DNA from 3 places in the Aminobacter sp. BA135 genome. Region 2 is predicted to be linked to each of the others. Evidence: riboswitches for the same ligand, from Rfam matches in the RefSeq annotation. Region 2 holds a riboswitch; each other region holds the start of a gene.
The links. Region 2 has a riboswitch for cobalamin ahead of metE (5-methyltetrahydropteroyltriglutamate--homocysteine S-methyltransferase). Riboswitches for the same ligand answer to the same signal wherever they lie in the genome.
Positions count from the first base shown of each region.

Region 1: another riboswitch for cobalamin. It lies ahead of SLT36_RS00860 (aromatic ring-hydroxylating oxygenase subunit alpha); the one in region 2 lies ahead of metE (5-methyltetrahydropteroyltriglutamate--homocysteine S-methyltransferase).
Region 3: another riboswitch for cobalamin. It lies ahead of SLT36_RS13440 (DUF1636 family protein); the one in region 2 lies ahead of metE (5-methyltetrahydropteroyltriglutamate--homocysteine S-methyltransferase).

Region 1 covers NZ_CP139572.1:167,926-170,184, forward strand. The annotation lists gene SLT36_RS00860 (aromatic ring-hydroxylating oxygenase subunit alpha) at 1-1,152, opposite strand, end outside; cobalamin riboswitch at 1,271-1,477, opposite strand; gene metH (methionine synthase) at 1,565-2,259, opposite strand, start outside.
Region 2 covers NZ_CP139572.1:5,191,254-5,193,512, forward strand. The annotation lists gene SLT36_RS25225 (cytochrome P450 family protein) at 1-254, shown strand, start outside; partial or broken gene SLT36_RS25230 (cytochrome P450) at 221-508, shown strand; cobalamin riboswitch at 783-982, shown strand; gene metE (5-methyltetrahydropteroyltriglutamate--homocysteine S-methyltransferase) at 1,099-2,259, shown strand, end outside.
Region 3 covers NZ_CP139572.1:2,769,839-2,772,097, reverse strand. The annotation lists gene SLT36_RS13445 (winged helix-turn-helix domain-containing protein) at 1-864, shown strand, start outside; cobalamin riboswitch at 860-1,062, shown strand; gene SLT36_RS13440 (DUF1636 family protein) at 1,100-1,534, shown strand; gene cobW (cobalamin biosynthesis protein CobW) at 1,531-2,259, shown strand, end outside.

The DNA of each region.
Region 1 (2,259 bases), 740 kb from region 2:
GTGTTCCTCCGAATAAGGCCCGGGCTCGTAGGCCGGCGATTTGATGCCGAAGGCATTTTCCTCGACGATGCGGCGGTCCTGGTCGTTGGTCTCTGTCCAGACATGGGTCAGTTCGGCCAGGTCGTAGTCGACGCCTTCGACGGCATCCTTGTGAACCAGCCATTTGGTGGTGACGGCGGTTTCCGTGGCGCTGATCGGCAGCACGCGGAAGGTGACGGCATGGTCGCCGAGCACATGGTTCCAGGTTGTCGGATAGTGATAGAGCAGCAGCGTGCCGATCCTGTCGGCCGAGACGCTGTCGGAGAGGTTCTTCCGCACTGCGCGCTTGCCCGACATGGTGTAACTCACCGCGTCACGCAGCAGTGGCGCGCGTGTCGCCCTGTACTGGCCGCCGGCATCGATGCGGAACTTGCTCGGCAACCCCACCGCCTCGCACTTTGCCCAGTGCGCCAGCATTTCGGGATCGCTTTCGGCGCCATTGACGCCGGTAACGTTCGGCGCCTCGGGAAAGGTCTTGCACAGCTCAGGGTGATTACCGGCGCAGTGGTAACACTCGCGGTTGTTTTCCCAGACCAGCTTCCAGTTTCCCTTCTCGACGATTGTGCTTTCGAAGGCGACTTTGGCTTCGCGCAGCCGGTGCGGCAGCAGGTACGGCTCGACCATGGCCCGCATCGGCGCGAAGTCGGCGGGCTCGTCGGCGAGGCAGATGAAGATGTAGCCGCCGACGGATTCGCAGGCGACCGGCTTCAGGCCGAACTGGCTCTTGTCGAAGCCTTCCGCCATCTGGCGCGCGAACAGCAGGCGGCCGTCGAGTTCGTAGGTCCACTGGTGATAGGGGCAGACGAGCTTTGCCGCGGTGCCCTTTTCTGTGGTGCAGACGCGGCTGCCGCGGTGGCGGCAGGAATTGTGGAAGGCGCGCAGCTCGCCCTTCTGGTCGCGGACGAGCACGACGGGATAGTCGCCGACCTGGACGGTGAAGAAGCTGCCCGGCTTGGCCAGTTCGCAGTCATGGCCGACAAACAGCCAGTCGCGGTACCAGATCAGCTCGAGGTCGAGCCGGTAGAAATCCGGGTCGGTGTAAAAGGGCTGTGCCAGGCTGAACCCGTCGCGGCGTCCGCGCAGCAGCTTCAGCATTTCGTTCTTCGCATCCATGTCCTGTCCTCGCACCAAGGACTGAACGGGTGGCTTGATTTGGGAAGAACGCCAGCCGGCGGACGCAGAGGTCCGTGCAGCAACGATCCGCCTCTTGACCGCCCACCGCGATCAGTCGAGTTCTGTCAGGTTCAAGGCTGGTTTCCGGGCTTCGGAGCTGTCCTTTCGGACTGTCTCGACACCTTCCCAGGCCGGCTGGCCCAGTGGTCTCCCGTCGAAACAATAACTCCGCCACCGTTGCGGGGGCAGCGCCGGCTTCTCACCGGCTTCCCAATTCTCCGCTTCGTCTCACACTCGAAGCAGCACCTTGAACATGACCGGATCAGACCACGGATTGGTGGCCGGGCACGAGCATGAAAACGACACGGGCTCAGCGCAAAGGCGACAGAGCCCATGTGATGTCATCGTGTTGCTATTCGGCCGCTTCGGCGAACGATGCCGGCACATAGTTGAGGATCGGCCCGAGCCAGCGTTCGACCTCGGCGACGGTCATGTCCTTGCGCCGTGCATAGTCTTCGACCTGGTCGCGCTCGACCTTGGCGACGCCGAAATAATAGCTTTCGGGGTGGGCGAGATAGATGCCCGACACCGACGAGCCCGGCCACATCGCCATGCTTTCGGTGAGGCTGACGCCGGCGGTTTTCTCGGCATCGAGCAGGCGGAACAAGGTCACCTTTTCGGTGTGGTCGGGCTGGGCGGGATAGCCCGGCGCCGGACGGATGCCGCGATAGGGCTCACCGATCAGGTCGTCGGGCGCGAGGTTTTCATCAGGCGCGTAGCCCCAGAACTCCTTGCGCACCTTCTCGTGCATGCGCTCGGCGAAGGCCTCGGCGAAACGGTCGGCCAGTGCCTTGACCATGATCGAGGAGTAGTCGTCATTGGCGCGTTCGAAGCGCTCGGCGATCGCCACTTCCTCGATGCCTGCAGTGACCACGAAGCCGCCGAGATAATCCGGCTTGCCGCTGTCGGCGGGAGCGATGAAATCCGCCAGCGCGACATTGGCCTTGCCGTCGCGCTTGGTCAGTTGCTGGCGCAAGGTGAAGAAGGTGGCAAGCTCCTCGCTGCGTGCCTCGTCGGTGAACAGCCTGACGTCGTCGCCAACGGCAT
Region 2 (2,259 bases):
CCTTCGGTCCCGGCGGCGACAGGTTCGATGTCACCCGGCGGCACAACCCGCATTTGTCGTTCGGCGAGGGGCCGCATTCCTGCCTGGGCGCTGCGCTGGCGCGCCTGGAATTGCGCTGCGCCTTCCCCGCGCTGTTCGGGCGACTGGAGGATCTGGCGCTGGCCATCGCCGCAGAGGACGTCGTCTACATGCCGTCTTATGTCATTCGCTGCCCGCAGCGCCTGCCGGTCACCTTCCGCCCTTCCGTCGCTTAGCGAGTGCGGCATTCACCCCGGATTCGGTGATTCTCGGTTCGCCGAGGCGGCTGGTCTCGCACGAGGGGGGCGAGCATGCCCGGTTACGCACGATCGTGGCGCCCGCCTTCAGCAACCACAGGGTGAAGGTGCTCGCGCGGCAGGTCGAGGCGATCGCCACACAGTTGTTCGAGACGCTGGCGGCCCAGCCCCAGCCCGGCCGACCTGAGGCGCCACCTCTCCTTTCGCTGCCGGCCATGGTCATCAGCGCGCTGGAATGCGCAAGCACGCCGAGCGAAGCCGAGCGGGGAACAAATACCGGGATTCCCGGCGGACCGTGACGACCTGGCCCGACTTTACGCCCTTGAGCCCGGCAACCTCGATCTTATCCGGCGTCGCCGATGGGGACGAGGACCTCTCCGAGCCTGCATTGATGAGAGGCCGCATCGTATGCAGCTTTGGGCGAAAGAGACCGATCAGCGCAAGGGCATTATTCGCATCATCACATAAACATCTCGTTATATGTATTGACAAGGAGCGAAGCTGCTGTGATTGTGCGCATGTCGTGGTTCTCCGCGCGGCACTGCCGTAGCGGAGCTAAGAGGGAAGCCGGTGCGATGCCGGCGCTGCCCCCGCAACTGTTAGCGGCGAGCCAAGCCCATTGGTGTCACTGAGGCGAACGGCCTCGGGAAGACGGGCAGAGGCTTTGACCCGCGAGCCAGGAGACCTGCCACGACGAACAACGTCCACGGGCGGGGTGTCTCGGAGGTCGCGGTAGCCCGGCTTCGTGCCGCCTACTCGCGCGTTCCTTGTCCCCACGCCCCAACCATCGGGGTATGGCATGACTGTCTCTCAACAAATTCCAGTGGCAACGCTCGGCGTACCGCGTATCGGTCGACGGCGGGAACTGAAATTCGCGCTTGAAAGCTACTGGTCCGGAAAATCTCCCGCAGCCGACCTGCTCGCGACGGCGAAGGCGCTACGCGCCGCTAGCTGGAGGGAGCAGCACGATCGCGGCGTGTCGAAAATCCCGTCCAACGATTTCTCGCTTTACGACCATGTGCTCGACACCGTCACCATGGTCGGCGCCGTGCCGGCACGATACGCCTGGACTGACGGCGAGGTCCCACTCGATACCTATTTCGCCATGGCGCGCGGTAACCAAGGTCAGGCCGCGGATTGTGGACATGCCGGTGACGAGCATGCGGCCAACGGGCATGGCCTTGCCGCAATGGAAATGACCAAATGGTTCGACACCAACTATCACTACATTGTGCCGGAACTCACGGACGATCAGAGCTTTGCCCTCTCGTCGGCGAAACCGGTCGATCATTTCCTCGAGGCCAAGGCGCTCGGCATCCACACTCGCCCGGTCCTGCTTGGACCGGTTACCCTTCTCAAGTTGGCGAAGTCACCTGAGGAAGGTTTCAACCCTATCGCGCTCCTGCCACGGCTGCTGCCCGTCTACGAGGAGCTCCTGCGGAGGCTGAAGCTCGCGGGAGCCGATTGGGTGCAGATCGATGAGCCGGCGCTCGTGGTCGATCTGGTTCCCAACGAACGGGATGCGCTCCAATTCGCCTACTGCCGGCTGTCAAAAGCAGCACCCGAGTTGAAGATCATGGTCGCTACCTATTTCGGATCGCTGGGAGACAATCTCGAGACCGCAATTTCTCTGCCCGTGGCGGGACTGCACGTCGATCTCGTGCGCGCTCCAGAGCAGTTGGAGACCGTCGGCCGGCTCGCGCAGAAGGAACTTGTGCTCTCGCTCGGGCTGATCGACGGCCGCAACGTCTGGCGCGCGAACCTGCCTGCCATACTTGACCGCATCAAGCCGATCGTCGCCGGCTGGCCGTTGGACCGCGTGGAGATCGCCCCGTCCTGCTCGATGCTGCATGTGCCGGTCGACCTGGACATGGAGACGACACTCGATGCGGACGTGAAATCGTGGCTCGCCTTCGCGGCGCAAAAAACCGACGAGCTGGTCGTGCTCGCCCGTGCCCTGGCTGAAGGCCGGGACGCGGTCGCC
Region 3 (2,259 bases), 2.4 Mb from region 2:
CGTGCCAACAGGCCCTATATAGAAGAGATCTTTCGCCAGGTGGTCGACCGCGGCCCGATCGCCGCTTCCGACATCGAAGGCGCCAAGGGTTCCGGCGGCTGGTGGGGCTGGAGCCAGGAAAAGCATGCCTTCGAATGGCTGTTTTGGGCCGGTCGCATCACTACCCATTCGCGCCGTGGTTTCGAACGTCTCTACGATCTGCCCGAGCGCGTGCTCCCGGCCGACATCTACGACCGCCCTGTTCCGCAGGCCGAGGATGCGCATCGCGATCTCTTGCGAATCTCCGCCCGCGCCCATGGCGTCGCCACCGGCATCTGCCTGCGCGACTATTTCCGCCTGTCGCCAGCCGACATGAAAGGCCGGCTCGAAGAGCTGGTCGAGACCGGCGAACTGATTCCCGTGCGCGTCGAAGGCTGGGACCGGCAGGCCTATCTCCACGCCGATGCGCGCATTCCGCGCAAGATCCAGGCACGCGCCCTGCTTGCGCCCTTCGATCCGCTCGTCTTCGAGCGCACCCGTGCCGAGCAATTGTTCGACTTCCGCTACCGCATCGAAATCTACACCCCGGCTGAGAAGCGCCAGTACGGCTACTACGTCCTGCCCTTCCTTCTGGGCGAGCGCATCGTCGCCCGCATCGATCTGAAGGCCGACCGACCGGCGGGTATCCTGCGCGTCCACGCCGCCTATGCAGAGCCCTGTGCGCCACCGGAAACCGCAGCCGAACTTTACGAAGAACTCCAGCAGATGCGCGACTGGCTCGGCCTCGAACGCATCGAGGTGACGCCCGCGGGCGATCTCGGACCCGGCCTGAGCGACATTGCGGGTCGCTCCGCCTCGTTGACTCCACCCCTCGCGAAAGCCTAAATCGCCCACAGACGGTCCTTCGCCCGCAACGGCGAAGGCTAAGAGGGAATGCGGTGCGCGCCGATGGCGTCAAATCCGCGGCTGTCCCCGCAACTGTGAGCGAAGAGCCAAGCTCGAAGACCACTGGGATATTCCCGGGAAGGCGAGCGAAGGCGACGATCCGCAAGCCAGGAGACCTGCCGTCGCAGACATTGATCCGATCGCCTGGCGGGTGCCCCGGGCAAGGAGCCTGGATTTGGACTTCGACGACAACCTTCCAGTCGCATCAGCCGACGCATCCTGCGATGCAGCCGACGCGCGCCCATGCGACGTGACCATCCTCGTCTGCTCATCCTGCCGCGACGAAACCGGCTCGGACGCCCATCCACGCGCCGGCGCCCAGCTTGCCGAGCACGCCCGCCTCGCCGCCAATGGCGAGATCGCCGTGCGCAGCGTCGAGTGCCTGGGCAACTGCAAGCGCCGGCTGAGTGCCGCCCTGATCCGCGACGGCGCGTGGAGCTACGTCTTCGGCGATCTCAACACCATGTCGGGCGACGATCTCGTCGCCGGCGCAAGACTCTTCGCCACCTCGACCGACGGCCTGATCCCCTGGCGCGGCCGTCCCGATAGCCTCAAGCGCGGCCTCGTCGCGCGCATCCCACCACTTGCTCTCATCAAGGAAGACACATGACCGCCTCCGTCGAACGCGTTCCCTGCACCGTCGTCACCGGCTTTCTCGGCGCCGGCAAGACCACGCTGCTGCGCAACATCCTCGAGAACTCCAAGGGCAAGCGCCTCGCCATCATCGTCAACGAGTTCGGCGATGTCGGCATCGACGGCGAGATTCTCAAGGGCTGCGGCGTCGATGCCTGCCCGGAGGAAAACATCGTCGAACTGGCCAATGGCTGCATCTGCTGCACCGTCGCCGACGACTTTGTCCCTGCCCTCGACCAAATTCTGTCGCTTACACCGAGGGTTGACCACATCCTGATCGAGACCTCGGGCCTGGCGCTGCCCAAGCCGCTGGTCCAGGCCTTCCAGTGGCCAACGGTCAAGAGCCGCGTGACGGTCGACGGCGTCATCGCCGTGGTCGACGGCCCTGCGCTGGCCGCAGGTAAAGTTGCCTCCGACATGGAAGCGCTCGCCGCCCAGCGCAGTGCGGACGATTCGCTCGACCACGACGACCCGGTCGAGGAAGTGTTCGAGGATCAGGTCGCCTGCGCCGACCTCATTATCCTGTCCAAGAGCGACCTGCTCGACGAAGCCGGCCACGCCCGCGCCACCGCCATCGTGCGCGAGCACCTGGCACGCGCCGTCAAGATCGTGCCGTCGGCGCATGGCAAGGTCGATCCGTCGGTGCTGCTCGGCCTCGGCCTCGCCGTCGAGGATGACATCGAAAACCGCAAGACCCATCAC